DNA from 2 places in the Streptomyces sp. NPDC021012 genome. Region 1 is predicted to be linked to the other one. Evidence: riboswitches for the same ligand, from Rfam matches in the RefSeq annotation. Region 1 holds a riboswitch; the other holds the start of a gene.
The links. Region 1 has a riboswitch for cyclic di-AMP ahead of ACH4TP_RS06460 (transglycosylase SLT domain-containing protein). Riboswitches for the same ligand answer to the same signal wherever they lie in the genome.
Positions count from the first base shown of each region.

Region 2: linked by a shared signal. The riboswitch ahead of ACH4TP_RS12040 (peptidoglycan DD-metalloendopeptidase family protein) and the one ahead of ACH4TP_RS06460 (transglycosylase SLT domain-containing protein) in region 1 are both predicted to bind cyclic di-AMP.

Region 1 covers NZ_JBIRQU010000002.1:247,125-255,559, reverse strand. The annotation lists gene ACH4TP_RS06475 (alpha/beta fold hydrolase) at 1-247, shown strand, start outside; gene ACH4TP_RS06470 (hypothetical protein) at 397-990, shown strand; gene ACH4TP_RS06465 (phosphoribosyltransferase family protein) at 1,136-2,440, shown strand; gene ACH4TP_RS06460 (transglycosylase SLT domain-containing protein) at 2,424-3,305, opposite strand; cyclic di-AMP (ydaO/yuaA leader) riboswitch at 3,311-3,494, opposite strand; gene ACH4TP_RS06455 (hypothetical protein) at 3,848-4,474, shown strand; gene ACH4TP_RS06450 (phosphocholine-specific phospholipase C) at 4,535-6,559, opposite strand; gene ACH4TP_RS06445 (DeoR/GlpR family DNA-binding transcription regulator) at 6,729-7,535, opposite strand; gene ACH4TP_RS06440 (SIS domain-containing protein) at 7,711-8,435, shown strand, end outside.
Region 2 covers NZ_JBIRQU010000003.1:472,299-480,733, forward strand. The annotation lists gene ACH4TP_RS12035 (tyrosine-protein phosphatase) at 1-271, opposite strand, end outside; cyclic di-AMP (ydaO/yuaA leader) riboswitch at 612-800, shown strand; gene ACH4TP_RS12040 (peptidoglycan DD-metalloendopeptidase family protein) at 805-1,737, shown strand; gene ACH4TP_RS12045 (SGNH/GDSL hydrolase family protein) at 1,890-2,684, shown strand; gene ACH4TP_RS12050 (SIMPL domain-containing protein) at 2,837-3,610, shown strand; gene ACH4TP_RS12055 (TetR/AcrR family transcriptional regulator) at 3,719-4,423, opposite strand; gene ACH4TP_RS12060 (Glu/Leu/Phe/Val dehydrogenase dimerization domain-containing protein) at 4,489-5,667, opposite strand; gene ACH4TP_RS12065 (MBL fold metallo-hydrolase) at 5,769-6,998, shown strand; gene ACH4TP_RS12070 (nucleoside deaminase) at 7,093-7,533, opposite strand; gene ACH4TP_RS12075 (LLM class flavin-dependent oxidoreductase) at 7,530-8,342, opposite strand.

The sequences.
Region 1 (8,435 bases):
CTTCCGCGCCTACCTGGACTCCTGGTCCCGCACCGACTTCCACGAGCGCGTCCGCGACAACCCCATCCCCGTGCTGCTCGTCGTCGGCGCCCACGACCCCGCGCTCGGCGCCGAGGCGATGGAGGCCACCTGGCTGCGCTGGTACCCCAACGCACGCCTCGAAGTCCTCAAGGACGCCGGTCACTACCCTCCCGAGGAGACCCCGCAGGCCCTCGCCGAGGCCATCGAGGCCTTCCTCGGCGCCTGAGAGGCCCCCGCCCCGGGTCTCATCCGAAGGTCGTCGGAACCGACGACTTTCGAGGACAGCGGCGGGGCCCCTCGGCAGTGGATCATCGTGCTCACGACCTCAAGGGGCGGTCTTCCCCGGACCGTCCACGACCGGCAGGAGCACGACCGATGGGCCTCGCACAGTCTCAGCACCGCTTTCTCGTCCGGCAGAAGGTGACGCTGATGGCCAACCGGTACCTGGTGCACACCATCGGCCCGGACGGCAAGGAGGACGAACTCGTCGCCTTCGCCCACCAGAAGAGGATGGCGCTCAAGGAGCACGTCACCTTCTACACGGACGAGTCCAAGCGCCAGGTCCTCTTCACCTTCAAGGCCCGCCAGGTCATCGACCTCGGCGCGACGTACGACGTGCTCGGCGCCAACGGCGCCCGACTGGGCGCCTTCCGGAAGGACTTCGGCGCGTCCCTGCTGCGCAGCACCTGGCACCTGAACCGGGAGGGCGAGCAGCGGGAGGCCACCGGACAGGAGCGGAACGAACTGGTGGCGCTGCTGCGGCGCGCCTGGGAGTTCCTGCCCCTGGACCTCGTTCCGTTCGTCGTGCCGTACCACTTCGACTTCACCGAGGGAGGGCGCTCCGTCATGTCGGTGGACAAGCTCTTCGGGATCCGGGACCGGTACGTGCTCGACATAGCCGACCCGGAGCTCGACCGGCGGCTCGCGATAGCCCAGACCGTGGCCCTCGACGCCCTGCAGTCCCGCTGACCCGGCCTCCGCGCTCCCGGACCACCCGCCCGACCGGGCCCCCCCGCCGACCGACCCGCCGCGTCTACCCTGGAGAGACGGGCGGGGAACGGGACACGGCGTTCCTCCCCGCGCCCGAGCCGCGTGGACGGAAGGGCGGCGGACCATGTTCTTCAGCGACCGCAGTGACGCGGGGCGGCAGCTCGCCGCCCGGCTCGACCGCCTCAAGGGCCATGACGTCGTGGTCCTGGGGCTCCCACGGGGTGGCGTGCCGGTGGCGGCTGAGGTCGCCGACGCCCTCGACGCGCCGCTCGACATCTGTCTCGTGCGGAAGCTGGGCGTGCCCCATCAGCCGGAGCTGGCGATGGGGGCGCTCGGGGAGGGCGGCGTGCGGGTGCTCAACGAGCGGGTGCTCCGGGAGGCCCGTGTGAGCGAGCGCGACCTCGCCGCCGTGGAGGAGAGGGAGCACGCCGAGCTCGACCACCGGGCCCAGCGCTACCGGGGCAGCCGGACCCCCGTTCCCCTGGAAGGGCGGACGGTCGTCGTGGTCGACGACGGGCTGGCCACGGGCGCCACGGCACTGGCGGCCTGCCGGGTGGTGCGGGCCCGGGGCGCGGCACGGATCGTCCTCGCGGTCCCGGTGGCGCCGAAGGGCTGGACGGCCCGCCTCGGCGGCGAGGCCGACGAGACCGTCAGCGTGCACACGCCGGAACTCTTCTTCGCGATCGGGCAGTTCTACCGGGACTTCTCACAGACCCCGGACGCCGAGGTCATCGACTGCCTGGACCGCAACAGGGCCGCGCGGGACCCCGTCGTGCAGGACACGGACGTGCGGATCCCGGTCGTCGGCGTCACCCTCGGCGGGCGGCTCGCGGTGCCCGAGGACGCACACGGGATCGTCCTGTTCGCGCACGGCAGCGGCAGCAGCCGCCACAGCCCGCGGAACCGGGCGGTCGCCGCGGCGCTCAACCGGGCGGGCCTGGGGACGCTGCTCTTCGACCTGCTGACCGAGGTGGAGGCGACCGACCGGGCCCATGTCTTCGACACCCCGCTGCTGGCCGGGCGGCTCGCCGGGGCCACGGAGTGGCTGGCCGGGCGGCCCGGGAGCAGGGGGCTCCCGCTCGGGTACTTCGGCGCGAGCACGGGCGCGGCCGCCGCGCTGTGGGCGGCGGGCGATCCCGCGTCCCCGGTGAGCGCCGTCGTCTCGCGCGGCGGTCGGCCGGACCTCGCGGCCGAGCGCCTGGCCCAGGTGCGCGCCCCGACGCTCCTGGTGGTGGGCGGCGCGGACGCGCTGGTCCTGGACCTCAACCGGCGGGCCCTGGCGCTGCTGCGCTGCGAGAACCGGCTCTCGGTCGTGGGCGGCGCCGGTCACCTCTTCGAGGAGCCGGGCGCCCTGGAGGAGGTGGCGGACCTCGCCACCTCCTGGTTCGCCGAGCACTTCCGGCGTGCGGGGATCAGTACGCCGAGTTGACGTTGTCGATGGAGCCGTAGCGGTCGGCCGCGTAGTTGCAGGCGGCGGTGATGTTGGCGACCGGGTCGAACAGGTCCAGGGACGTGCCGGGCACGTGGTAGGCGAGGAAGGTCGGCTCGATGACCTGGAGGAGGCCCTTCGAGGGGGTGCCGGCGGCGGCGTTGGAGTCCCAGAGGTTGATGGCCTGGGGGTTGCCGGAGGACTCGCGCATGACGTTGCGGTAGATGCCGTCGTAGGACCCGGGGATGCCCTGCTGGCCCATGATGGCCAGCGACTCGCGGATCCAGCCGTCGAGGTTGTCGGCGTAGTTCGTGGCGGCGATCGAGGCCGCCTGGACGGCGGCGGGAGCGGCGGCGGCCGGAGCGGCGGCCGCGGCGGAGGCGCCCGTCCCGGTGGCGACGGCGGGGGTGGCCGACCGGTGCTCCGAGCGGCTCGCCCGCTCGGTCGTGGCGGACTTCTCCGCCCGCGCGGGGGCGGCCTTCGCGGAATCCCGACGAATCGTCAGTTCGAGACCGGGATGAATGAGTGACGGGTTGTCACCTACGGCGCTCTTGTTCGCGCGGTAAAGGCTCTTCCAGCCACCCTGAATTCCCTTCTTGCGGGCGATCAGGGAAAGCGAGTCACCGCTCACGACGGTGTACGTGTGGGCCGCGGTCGGGGCGGCGGGCGCCTTGACCACGATCGGCGCGGCGGGCGCGGCGACCGACTGGGCGGCACTCGCCGGGGCCCCGGCCACGGGCGCGGCACCGGCGACGGCCGGGGCGATCAGCGGCAGGGTGAGTGCGGCGCCACCCGTGCCGACCAGGGCGAGGCCGCGGGAGACGCGGCCGGAACGGGGGCGACGGTGCTTACCGTGAGCAGGCATGACGGGTTTCCTCTCCGGCGCCTGCGAGGTGAGCTGTCGGGTTCGGACGGGAGATGTCCGGCCGCGCGCACGCGGCTTCACCCCGAGCCGTTCCGGATTCCGGACCGGCGTATTCGTGGGTCCCCCGCTCCTGCCGTCGGGTGAAAGGGAGGTTTACCGAGCGGCGGCAGGATTGGGCGTTCCGCTCGAATGGAGGTGACCGTAGGCCAGTAATGCGACGGATAACAAGACGGGTGGACCCCGGGAATCGGGAAATGGATCACGGAATTCGGCGAATTCAAGATCGATGCCGCATCGGGGATGTCGAACTTCCTTGTGCGGTATGGGTCGGGAGGAGGCGTCTCCGGGGTTCCGGTCCGAGTGAGTGAGTCGCGTCACGCGGAGAGTAATGTCCGAATATGGGCTTTAATTCCGCGGTGGGTAAGTGAGGGGGAAATACCCGTGATGGGGTGTCCGGGCGAGGTAACTCCCAGGGCGGGTCAAAAGTCGCAAAACCGACATTTGTCTTGAAGGATGGAGACAGTCGACCCAGGAGACACCCCATGCCCCCCTCCACCTCCCTGCTCAGCCCCGACAGCCTCGACCGCGAGGCGGCCGCCCTCTTCGAGAGCGCCGTCTGGCAGCGGATCGTCACGGACTGGACCGCCCCCGCGGTGCCGGGGCCGACGGCCCCCGAGGAGTCGCCGCCGGCGGAGGAGGGCTGGCGGGGACTGCTCAGCGTGCCGGTGGACCGGCTCGTGGCCGACGCGCTCGCCGCCCTGCCGCCGGAGCTCCCCGCCGAGCGCCGCATCCCGGGGCGGCTCGGAGCCGTACTGCCCGACCGGCTGCACACCTGGCGCCGCATCGGGCAGGCCGACCTGCGCCCCTCGGTCCACCTCGGCTACGCCCGCCTGGTGCTGACGGAGTGGGGCTGGCAGAACGCCCCGTACAAGCTGCGTGACACCCGTGGCGCCCGGTGTGTCTGCGGCGCCCTCCTCGCCGCCCACCGCCTCGGCTACGGCAGCGCGGACACCATGAACGAGGCGGCCGCGTGGATCATGACCGAGCTCCGGTCGAGGGGGTGGCGGGAACTGATCGGGCCGTGGAACCGGGCCCCCGGCCGTACGGCCGCCGACGCGGTGGCCCTCCTCGACGCCACGGTCCGCCGCGCCGCGCACGCCGGCCGCTGACGCCGTGCGCACAGCCGGGCAGCGACCGGAAGGCCGCCGCCCGGCTGTGCGGGGGAGTGGTCAGCCGCTGACGCTCGGGGCTCCGGTCTCGATGTGGCCGGTGTACCGGCGCGACCAGGTGCCGTCGATGTCGGCGAGGATCGTGAAGTCGTACCAGCCGCCGTTGTACGCCACCGCGTTGAAGAAGTCCTCGCGGCTGGAGTTCGCCGGCACCGTGTAGGTCCACGGGCCGTCCGAGCGGTAGGCGTTCGAGCGGATCGTGAAGGTGACCGGACCGGAGGAGGTGTTGGTCATCTTGAACCAGACGGCCGTCTTGCCCGTCCCGCTCTCCGGCGCGAACCGGGCGGCCACCTCGACGGCCTTGCCCGCCTTGGAGGCGTCCCCGATGAAGCGGCGCAGGAAGCGGTTCGGGCCCATCATCGAGATGTCGTACTTCCCGGACCCCGAGCCGAGGCCGATGTTGAAGTAGTCCGTGGCCGTGGTGCCGGGGTCGACGGTGTACTGCCAGGCGGCCGTGTCCCGGTACTGGTGCGGGTGGATCGAGAAGTGTGCCGACCGCTTGGCCTCCGAGCCCTGGTTCGTCATCGAGAACCAGGCCAGGATCTTGCCCGCGGCGCCGAACTCGAAGCGGTCGAGGTTGCCGTTCACCTGGTACGGCAGGGCGCGCGCAGGACGGGTGCCGGGCTCCTGCGCGGGCAGCGCGTTGTTCTGGGGCGCCGGGTTCGGCAGCGGGCCGCAGGTGGCCTGCCCGATCACCTTCGCCGTCGAGGGAAGGCCGGCGGGCACTCCGTACACCGGGTTGGCGAAGTCGAAGACCCCGGTCAGGTCGCCCGTCACCTTCCGCCGCCAGTCGCTGATGTTGGGGCAGGTCGCCGGGGTGCCGAGCGCCGCCGTCCAGGTCTCCATGAAGCGCAGCACCGAGGTGTGGTCGAAGACCTCGGAGCTCACCCAGCCGCCCCGGGTCCACGGGGACATGACAAGCATGGGGACGCGGAAGCCCAGGCCGATCGGCACGCCGTCGATGTACTCGCCCGCAGTGCCCGGAGGGGCGACCGGCGGCGGCACGTGGTCGAAGAAGCCGTCGTTCTCGTCGTAGTTGAGGAACAGCACCGTGGAGTCGAACACCTCGGCGTTCGCGGCCAGCGCGCGGTAGACCAGGTCGACGAAGTGGGCGCCGTCCCCCGGAGGGGCGTACGGGTGCTCGGAGAAGGCCTCGTTCGCCACCACCCACGACACCTGCGGCAGGGTGCCCGCGACGACGTCGGCGCGGATCGCCGCGGCGATGTCGTCCGGCGTCGAGCCGGTCACCTTCGGGACCGAGCCCATGCCCCGGTCGTACAGCGGGTCCCCGGGCTTCGCGTCGGTGAACTTCTTGAAGTACGCGAGGCCGTTGTCGCCGTAGTTGTCCTGGGCGTTCTGGTAGACCTTCCAGCTCACCCCGGCGCGCTGGAGGGCCTCGGCGTACGACTCCCAGGTGAGGCCCGACTCGTCGCCCCCGTCCTTGCTGGAGCCGTCGACCTTCCCGCTCCACAGGAAGGTGCGGTTGGGGCCCGTGGCGCTCAGCGTCGAGCAGAAGTACGCGTCGCAGATCGTGTAGTTGTCGGCGAGTGCGTAGTGGAACGGGATGTCGCCGCGGTCGAGGTGGCCGAGCGAGCGGGTGTTGCCCACGCCCGTGACCCAGTTGTCGAGGCGCCCCTTGTTCCAGGCGGCGTGCTGCGAGGTCCAGCTGTGCGGCAGGTCGCCGTTGCACTGCGCGAGGGTCTCGCCGTCGACGCCGCCGGCGGCCGGGGTGTCGCTGAGCTTCCAGGGGTACTGGCGGCCGCCCCAGTTGGGCTGGTTGAACATGCCCCAGCCGCCGGGGATGTTGCCGGCGGCGCGGTCGCCGAAGCCCCGCACGCCCTTCAGGGTGCCGAAGTAGTGGTCGAAGCTGCGGTTCTCCTGCATGAGGATGACCACGTGCTTCACGTCGGTGAGGGTGCCGGTCGCCGCGCTCGTGGCGGCGGACGCCTGGACCGGCGGCAGCGCGGCCCCCGCCATGAGCCCCGCGCCGATCCCGACGAATCCCCTGCGGCTGATGGGAATCATGCCCCGCCTCTCCTGTCACGGTGTGCCCCAGCGGCACGTCGGAGACATGATGGGGGAGGGGAGCGTAAAGGTATACGTCCGTGCGGTAATTACTGCATGAACACACAGAGGACCCGAGATACCGAGCCCTAGATTGGTCCGTATTCAGACCAATGGGTCGGGTCGTGGGTCAGACGGTGAGGACCTTCACCCCGGCTTCGGTGAGCTGCTCGACCGTCTCCGGGGCGATGCCGGTGTCGGTCACGAGCAGGTCGATCCGGTCCAGACCGCAGATCCGCGCGAACGCCCTGCGGCCCATCTTCGAGGAGTCGGTCACCACGACGACCCGGCTCGCCCGCTCCGCGAAGAGCCGGCTGATGCTCGCCTCGTCCTCCTGGTGCGCCATCACGCCGAGCTCGGGGTCGACCCCGTCGACGCCGAGCACCACCACGTCGAGCACCACCTCGTTGAGCACCCCGACCGTCAGCGGGCCCACCAGCTCGTAGGTCTGGGGCCGGGCGACCCCGCCCGTGGTGACGATCTTGATCTGCGGACGCACCGCCAGCTCGCCCGCGATGTTCAGCGCGTTGGTGACCACCGTCAGCGCGGGGCCGGTCGGCACCGACGTCCCCGGGGCCTCGGCGCGACCGCTCGCGAACCGCAGCGCGAGCGCCCGCGCGACCTCCGTCGTCGTCGTGCCCCCGTTGAGCCCGACGACCTCGCCGGGCGCGACCAGATCCGCCACCGCCTCCGCGATCCGCCGCTTCTCCGGTGCGTGCCGCGTCGACTTGTACCGCAGGGGCAGCTCGTACGAGACGCCGTGCGCGACCGCCCCGCCCCGCGTCCGTACGAGCAGCTGCTGCTCGGCGAGCTCGTCCAGGTCCCGGCGGATCGTGGCGGCGGAGACGTCGAGCGCGGTCGCCGCCTCCTCGACCTCCAGCTTCCCCGAGGCCGCGAGCAGCTCCAGAAGCGTGTTCCACCGCTCGTGCTTGGACATGGGTCCCTCCCTCCGGCGGGGCCGTTCCCACATGGCCGCCCCGCTCGTGCGCGCGTCCGATTCTAGCCGCCACGGGCCGTGAGATCTGGAAAGGAGATGCACTTTTCTGCTTGAATGAGCGCGTCTTCAAGCATCTTCCATCATCATCGCGCATTCTTCTTGCAAGGAGATCGGCATGACCACCACCCGCACCGCCGTGGAGATCGCCTCCCAGCCGGCGACCTGGCGCCAGGCGGCCCGCACCCTGTCCCAGCACGTCGCGGCCCTGCCCCGACGCGGCGAGCGGGTCGCGGTGATCGGCTGCGGCACCTCCTGGTTCATGGCCCTGGCCTACGCGGAGCTGCGCGAGTCCGGCGGCCACGGCGAGACCGACGCCTTCGCGGCCTCCGAGTTCCCCTACGGCCGCCACTACGACCGGGTCGTGGCCATCACCCGCTCCGGCACCACCAGCGAGGTCCTCGCCGTCCTGTCCCGGCTGCGCGGCACGGTCCCCACCGGCGCGATCACCGCGGACCCCACGACCCCGGTGATGGACCTCGCCGACGAGGTCGCCGTCCTCGACTTCGCCGACGAGGAGTCCGTCGTCCAGACCCGCTTCGCGACCACCGTGCTCGCCCTCTTCCGCGCCCACCTGGAGTCCGAGGAAGCCCTCCCCGAGGGCCTCGGCACCGTCGAGGACGCCGCACGCGACGCCGAGCAGGCCGTCACCTCCCCGCTCGACGAGAGCGTGCGCACGGCCGAGCAGTTCACCTTCCTCGGCACCGGCTGGACCTACGGACTCGCCCTGGAGGCGGGCCTGAAGATGCGCGAGGCGGCCGGCGCCTGGACCGAGGCGTACCCGGCGATGGAGTACCGCCACGGCCCCATCAGCATCACCGGTCCCGGCCGCGTGACCTGGGG
Region 2 (8,435 bases), on a different contig from region 1:
TCCGCACGCCGGGCAGCTCGACGTCCGCGCCCTCGACCTTCCGGTCCGACTCGTTGCGGAAGTCGAAGACGGTGTGCAGCCCCAGCGAGGCCAGGAAGGCGGCGTCGTCCTCCGTCGCGTGGGCGAGGTGGCCGCTGCGGAAGAGGCGGCCGGGGCGGACGGCGCGCCCGTCCGTCGTCGGCAGGCCGCCCACGTCCCGGAAGTTGCGGACCTCCGTCAGCTCGGGCTCGGCGCCTTCGGCGGGCGGGACCTGCGGCAGCTGCTGCGTCACGGCTGCTCCTGTTCTGTAGATCGGTTCCTGGGGCAATCATCTCGGGTGGGGGCCGGGACTCGCACCCCCTGGGACGGGAATGGGTGATCTGTCCGTATTGACTGATTGCGCATAACCCGCCCCGGTTGCAGGGGAGATGGGGATCGGCGCGTGAGCAGCGTCATAACCGTGACGGACCGTGCCTGATCGTCTTTTCCAAATACCCCCGGGGAAAAGGAGGTCGAGGGGGAGTCATCCACGGAGGGTGACCGGAATTCCGGCCGCATTCCACCGGATTCCGAAGCGCTTGGAAATCGTGGCTTGTTCGCCCCGACCCCCCTCGTCTAGCGTCGCGCTCAATCCGGACGGACCGCCGAATCCTGCCACCGACCGGAATCCGCACTCACCCGAAGAAGGCAGGAGCGGGGGACCCAGGTAGTACGCCGATCCCTTCGAAGAAGGACGGCTCGGGGTGAAGTCGCGCGAGAACGCGGCCGGACATCTCCAGTCCGAACCCGACAGCTCACCTCGCAGGCGCCGGAGAGGAATTCGCCATGCCCGCGAAGGGTAAGCACCGCCGCCCCAAGTCCAGCCGTCTGACCCGCGGCCTCGCCGCCGCCGGCACCGGTGGCGCCGTCGTCGCCCTCCCGCTCCTCGGAGCCACCGGCGCCCACGCCGCCGAGCAGGCCGCCCCGGCCGCCGCTCCCGCCGTCGCCCCGGTGAAGGCCGCGCCCGCCGCCCCCGCGAAGGCCGCGCCGAAGACGTACTCCGTCGTGCGGGGCGACTACCTGTCGAAGATCGCCTCGGAGCACCACCTCGCCGGCGGCTGGCACAAGCTCTACGAGGACAACCGCCGGGTCATCGGCGAGAACCCCTCGCTGATCATGCCCGGCATGAAGCTCACCCTCGGCGCCAAGAGCACGGCCGGGGCCGACCACCGGGGCACGTGGAGCTCCGGCAAGAACGGCGACGAGGCCCCCCGCGCCTCCCGTGGCGGCGAGCGCGCCCCGGCCCCGGCCGCCGCCGCGACCGCCACCTCCTCCTCGACGCCCGCCCCGTCGGCCGGTGCGACCTCCTCCTCCGGCTGGGTCGCCCCCATCCCCGGCGCCGGCATGTCGACCCCGTACCACCAGGCCGGCTCCATGTGGTCCTCCGGCTACCACACCGGCGTCGACTTCATCGCCTCCACCGGCACCCCCGTCCACGCGGTCGGCCCCGGCACCGTCTACTCCGCCGGCGACGGCGGCGCGTACGGCAACCAGGTCGTCATCCAGCACGCCGACGGCACCTTCTCGCAGTACGCCCACCTGTCCTCGATCTCCGTCTCCGCCGGCCAGACCGTCACCGGCGGCGAGCAGATAGGCCTCTCCGGCGCGACCGGCAACGTCACCGGCCCGCACCTGCACTTCGAGATGCGCACCGGGCCGGAGTACGGCTCCGACATCGACCCGCTGGCTGCCCTGCGCGCGCACGGCGTGAGCATCTGACGCGACGTCGCCTCCCGGAGGCCCGGCACCCCTGTGCCGGGCCTCCGGCGTATTCCGGTTTGGCGGAATCTTTATCGGTGGCATATGTCACCCTGCGTCAACCCTTCCTTACGGTCGCGTAGGTCACATCAGAAGAGGAAGGATGTGGTCCCGTGGCAGACGATTCGAGATCAACAGACAAGAACGCATTCGGGTCGTACGCGGCGATCGGTGACAGCTTCACCGAGGGCGTCGGGGACCCCGGGCCCGAGGGGGCGTACGTCGGCTGGGCGGACCGCTTCGCGGTCCTGCTCGCCGACCAGCTGCCGGAGCACGACGCCTTCCGCTACGCCAACCTGGCCGTACGCGGGCGCCTCCTCGACCAGATCGTGGCGGAACAGGTCCCCCGGGCGAAGGAACTCGCCCCCGACCTGGTGACCTTCTGCGCGGGCGGCAACGACATCATCCGCCCCGGGACGGACCCCGACGAGGTGGCCGAGCGCTTCGAGCGCGCCGTCGCCGACCTCACCTCCGCCGTCGGCACCGTCATGGTGACCACCGGCTTCGACACCCGCGGCGTGACCCTCCTCAAGCACCTGCGCGGCAAGATCGCCACGTACAACGGGCACGTCCGGGCCATCGCGGACCGCTACGGCTGCCCGGTCCTCGACCTGTGGTCGCTGAAGTCCGTGCAGGACCGGCGCGCCTGGGACGACGACCGGCTGCACCTCTCGCCCGAGGGCCACACCCGCGTCGCCCTGCGCGCCGCCCAGGTACTCGGCATGGAGGTGCCCGCCGACCCGGACCAGCCCTGGCCGCCGGAGCCGCCGCGCGGCACGCTGGAAGTCCGCCGCGACGACATCCACTGGGCCCGGGAGTACCTGGTGCCCTGGATCGGACGCCGGCTGCGCGGCGAGAGCTCGGGCGACCACGTGGAGGCGAAGCGCCCCGACCTCATGCCCCTGTAGCGGAGGACGGACCGGCGGGGACGAGCGGCCCCGGTTGGTGCGGAGAGGTGAAGGGCGCCGGCGGTCAGGAGTGGCGCGCGGGAGGCGGCGGCGCCGGGTGCTGGGATGTGCCCGCCGGAGCCCCGGCACCCACCGCCCGAAGGGACCCGCCCGTGACGATTCGCCGGCCCAGCGCCGCCCGCACCGCCCGTCTGCTCGCCGCCACCGCCGTGCTCGGCGGCCTCCTCGCCGGCACGGCGGCCCCCGCCCTGGCCGCCGCGCCCGGGCGGGCCGCCCTCCGCACCTCCGTCCGGGACGCCGCCCCGGCCACGGCAACGGTCACCGTCACGGGCGACGGCCGGGCGTCCGCCGCGCCCGACCTGGCGATCCTGTCCGTCGGCGTCGAGGCCACCCGCGCGACGGCGAAGGAGGCGATGGCGGCGCAGCGGACCGGGGCAGAGGCGCTGCTCGGCGTGCTGCGCCGGCAGGGCATCGCCGACCGGGACGTCCGCACCGACAGCCTCTCGCTGTCCCCGGTCTACACCCAGACCAAGGAGGGGGACAGCAAGGTGACGGGCTATCAGGCGGGGCAGTCGTTCTCCGTGAAGGTCCGCGACATCGACAGGACCGGCCAGGTCGTCGGGGCCGTCAACGAAGCCAGCGGGAGCGCGGGCCGGATCAACGGGGTCGTCTTCGACGTCGCCGACCCGTCGGCGCTGCGCGCCAAGGCCCGCGAGGCCGCCTACCGGGACGCCTACGACAAGGCCTCCCAGCACGCCCGGCTCAGCGGTCACCAGCTCGGCCGGCTGGTCTCCCTGAGTGAAGGCGAATCCGTCCGCCCCGGCCTCGGCACGGCCCCCCTCCCCGCGGACGAGCCCGGCGTCCCCCTGGCACCCGGCGAGATCGAGGAGCAGGTCACGGTCTCGGCGGTGTACGAACTGATCTGACGCGCGGGACGTACGGGGCCGCCCCGGCGGGCGGGGGCGCGGCCGGGCCGGCCGGGGCGGATCGCCCGGGTCCGGACCGGCCGCGGCGGCCTTTTCGGGCCCGGTCGGCTACGGCCTCGGCCTCGGCGGGCGGCGGTCCGGCACCTCCGGCGCGTCCGGGGCCTCCGGCACCTCCGGCGCGTCCGGCCCTCCCGGCTCCTCCGGTGCGGCCGGATCCGGTGCCGGCAGGTCGAGTTCCCGGGTGAGGGCCGCGTCCGCCCAGCGGAGCATCGTGGTGCGGGGGAGGGCGCCGGGGTAGGCCGTGGTCTGGACGGCGAGGCCGTCGAGGAGGGCGGTGAGGCGCCAGGCGGTTCCGGTGGGGTCCGGGCAGCGGAACTCCCCGGTGGCGACGCCCTCCTCGATGACCTGGATCAGGGCCGTCTTCCACGCGCGGTCGAGGGAGGCGGCGACCCGGCGCAGTTCGGGATCGCGCAGGGAGGCCGCCCAGCCCTCGATCCACAGGCGCCAGCCCTTGGCCTGACCGGTCGGGGCGTACCAGCGGATCGCGGCCCGCAGCCGCCGGAGGGCGGTGGAGCGCCGCCCGAGCAGCCGGCGCAGCTGGGCGAGGTCGTCCTCGGCCGCGTGGGCGAAGGCCGCGGCGACCAGCCGCTCCTTGGACGAGAAGTGGTAGAGCACGAGCGCGTTGCTCACGCCGAGCGCGGCGGCCACGTCGGAGATCCGGACGGCGGCGACGCCACGGGCCTCGATCTGCTCGACGGCGGCCCCCAGGAGTTCCTCCCGCCGCTCGGCCACGCTCAACCGCACTCTCGCCACGCCGTGCAGCCTACACAGCACATGACAAGGGCATGATCGCCAAACGGCTCCGGCGCGTGGCCGGTTCAGTACCAGCCGTAGCGTTCGGCGATCACCGGCAGCCGCTCGTCGACCAGCGCGTGCGCCGCGGCGCGCGGGCTGACGCCGTCCGCCTCCGCCCGGTCGAGCATCCCGCCGACGAGCGTCCGCATCGCCTGCCGCACCCGCGCGAAGGCCTGCTCCGCGTCGGCCTCGATGTCGCCGAAGAGCGTCCACCACCACCAGGCGTTCGTGCACGAGTTCACGACCACGTCCGGAAGGACGGTCACCCCGCGCGCGGCGAGCGCCTCCTCGGCCTCCGGCAGGACCGGCATGTTGGCCGCCTCGGCGATCCAGCGGGCGGTGATCCGGCCCTGGTCCGCGGCGCCGATCGCGTACGAGACGGCCGCCGGGACGAGGACCTCGGCGTCGGCCGAGAGCCAGGCGTCCCCGGACTCCTCGCGGTCGCCGGGCCGCAGCGCGGAGCGGTCGACGGTCCCGTGCGCGTCGCGGGCGGCGAGCAGCGCCTCGACGTCGAGGCCGTCGGGGTTCACGATCGTGCCCCGGACGTCGGCGACGGCCACCACCCGCAGTCCGGCCCGGGCGAGGAAGCGGGCGGTCGCCCCGCCCATGGTGCCGAGGCCCTGCACGGACACCCGGGTCCCCTCGTACGGCCGCCCGGCCCGGTCGAGGGCGACGAGCACGGACTCGGCGACCCCGAGGCCGCCGACGAGCTCGTCGAGCCCGATGCCGTCCACCTCGATCGCGAACGCGTCGGCGAGCCGCTTCCGGGCCTCCGCCTCGTCCTCCAGGAGCGGGTACACGGCCTGTACGGAGGAGACGAGCCCCGCCTCGGCCACCGCCCGGTCCACCAGGTCCTGGGTGAGCCCGAGGTCCTCCCCGGTGGTCCAGAACCGCTCGACGTACGGCCGCATCGCCCGCAGATAGCGCACGAGGACGCCGTACGCCTCGGGGGAGCGGGGGTCGCAGTCGATGCCGCCCTTGGCGCCGCCCAGCGGCACGTACCGGGCGGACGGGTCGTAGTGCAGGGCCTCCTTCATGGTCATGCCCCGGGCGAGTCCGGCGACCTCCTCCGCCGTGCAGCCCTCCCGCATCCGCAGGCCGCCGCTGGCCACGCCGCGCACCAGCCGGTCGACCACCAGATGGCCCCGCCGCCCGGTCACGTGATCGGTCCAGTCGACGGACAGCAGGGGGGTGGGGCTCATCGCGGATCTCCTCGGAGGGGACGGGGCGGCCGGGCGGATCGTACTGAACGACGATTCAGTATGGCCGACCGCCCGGCCGTCTCCGGCCCGGGCCGCCCATAATGGAACGACCCCAGAGATCAGGAGGTCCTGTGACCGGTACCGGCTCCGACCGTTCGCCGCGGGCCCGGCTGCGCGCGCTGCGCCCCGAGTCCTTCGGCGCGGACCCCACGGGCGAGCGCCTCGCCCGGATCCGCCGTTCGCCGAACTTCGCGGACGGGATCTTCCAGAACCCCGAACCGGCGAGCCGCCGCCCCTCCGGGTCCGGCGTCGAATTCGCCAAGGTCTACTTCGAGAAGGAAGGACGCGCGCGCCGCGCCCCCACCGGCGCGATCCCCGTCCACCCCACCACCCTCGCCGACCTGGCCGAGCCCCCGGCCACCGGCCTGCGCCTGACCTGGATGGGCCACTCCGGCATCCTCGCGGAGATCGACGGCCACCGGGTCCTCTTCGACCCGGTCTGGGGCGACCGCTGCTCCCCGTTCCCCTTCGCGGGCCCCAAGCGGCTCCACCCCGTGCCCGTGCCGCTCGCCGAGCTCGGCCCGGTCGACGTGGTCGTGATCTCGCACGACCACTACGACCACCTCGACCTGCCGACGATCAAGGCGCTGGCCGGCACCGACACGCTCTTCGCGGTGCCGCTCGGCGTCGGCGCGCACCTGGAGCGCTGGGGCGTGCCCGCCTCCCGCCTGCGCGAGCTGGACTGGAACGAGTCCACCGAGGTCGGCGACCTGCGGCTCACGGCCACCCCGGCCCGGCACTTCTGCGGTCGCGGCCTGCGCAACACGCAGCACACGCTCTGGGCGTCCTGGGTGGTGAGGGGCCCCGAGCACCGCGTCTTCCACAGCGGCGACACCGGCTACTTCTCCGGCTTCCAGGACATCGGCGCCGCCCACGGCCCCTTCGACGCCACGATGATCCAGATCGGCGCCTACTCGGAGTTCTGGACCGACATCCACATGACCCCGGCCGAGGGGATGCGGGCCCATCTGGACCTCCAGGGCGGCAAGCCCGCCGGGGTGCTGCTGCCGATCCACTGGGGCACCTTCAACCTCGCCCCGCACCCGTGGGCGGAGCCGGGGGAGTGGACGAAGGACGCGGCCGAGGAGGCGGGCCAGGCGGTGGCGTTCCCGAAGCCCGGTGAGCCCTTCGAGCCCGCCGGGAAGCTGCCGGGGGAGTCCTGGTGGCGGGCGGTCTCCCGGCCGATCCCGCGCCCGTGGCGCCGCCCCCGGCCGACGGGGACCGTGGCCGGGGCGCGGAGCGACGATCTCGACCTCGCGGGCGACAGGTGACGCCGGTGGGGGAGGACCTCGCCGGGGCCGTGCGGACACCCGGAGCGCCGGACCGCGGCTCCGGGGACGGGCCGGTGGCGCGGCCGCCGCGGTGTCAGCGGCTCGGCCGGTAGTAGGCGTCGACGGGGACGCGGGCCTCGTCGACCAGGGCGGGGCCGTCCTGCGGCACCGCGGGCCAGGCGCCTGACGGCGGGTTGAGTGCGACGAGCTGTGCGGTGGACAGCGCGTAGACGACCCGCCCGATACCGGAACGGGCGATGCCGCCCTCGCACATGCCGCACGGCTGGCAGCTCGTGTACAGCGTGGTGCGGGCGGCGGCGTCCGGGTCGAGTTCGCGGGCCGCCCAGCGGGCGAGCTTCAGCTCCGGGTGGGCGGTGATGTCGTCGTCCCGCCGGACCGTGTTGTGGGCCTCCGCGAGCACGGTGCCGTCCGGTCCGGCCAGAAGGGAACCGTACGGTGCGTCGCCGAGGGCGACCGCGTGGGCGGCGATGCCGATGGCGCGCCGCAGCAGGGCCTCGTCGGCCGAGGTGATCATGATCGGTTCCTCCAACGGGTGGCCACGGTGGTGAGTGCCCGCCATGCCGCCTCGGGCCGACGGGTCTCCTCCGGATCTCCGTGGTAGGGGTCGAGTACGACGGTGTCCGCTCCCAGCAGACGCAGCTGGTCGAGATCGTCGAGGATCTGCGCGACGGTGCCGACGCCGACGGGCCGGTCGGGGGCGTCGACCGGTGTGCTGGTGACGCGCAGGGCGATGCGGGGCGCGAACCCCGGCAGCGCATGCCGTCGCAGGACCGCGCGCATGTGGGGGAGGGAGAGCCGCAGGGGGTGCCAGGCGTCGCCGGACCTCACCGCGCGCCGCAGGGCCGCCTCGCTGTGGCCGCCGATCCAGAGCGGCACGTCACCCTCCGGGCGCCCCGCGTCCCTGGCCTGCCGGAGGACGCCGAGACACTCGTCCGTCAGCCGGCCACGGGCGGTGAACGGCACGCCCAGCGCCTCGAATTCCTGCCGGGCCCAGCCGACGCCCACCCCGAGGACGAAGCGACCGCCGCTCAGCAGGTGGAGGTTGGCGGCCATCCGGGCCACCAGCAGGGGATGCCGGTACGGCAGGACGAGCACGGTCGTGCCCAGCCGCACGGTGGTGGTGAGACCGGCCAGCCAGGACAGCGTGGTGAACGGCTCGTAGAAGGGCTCCGGATACCGCTCCGCCACGTCCGGGGTGACGGCCACGTGGTCCGACACCATGAGGACGCCGAGGCCGAGGTCCTCCGCGAGCCGCGCCCCTTCGCGCAGGACCCCGGGATCGGTCCCGGGGCCGAAATTCGGTACGTTGACACCGAGTTGCATGGCCCGAGGCTATCCCGGTGATCACGGGCGAAGGAACCGGGAACTCCTCGTATCAGAGCTGTTCCTCCGTGAATTTACTGGTAGTTTCGCCGC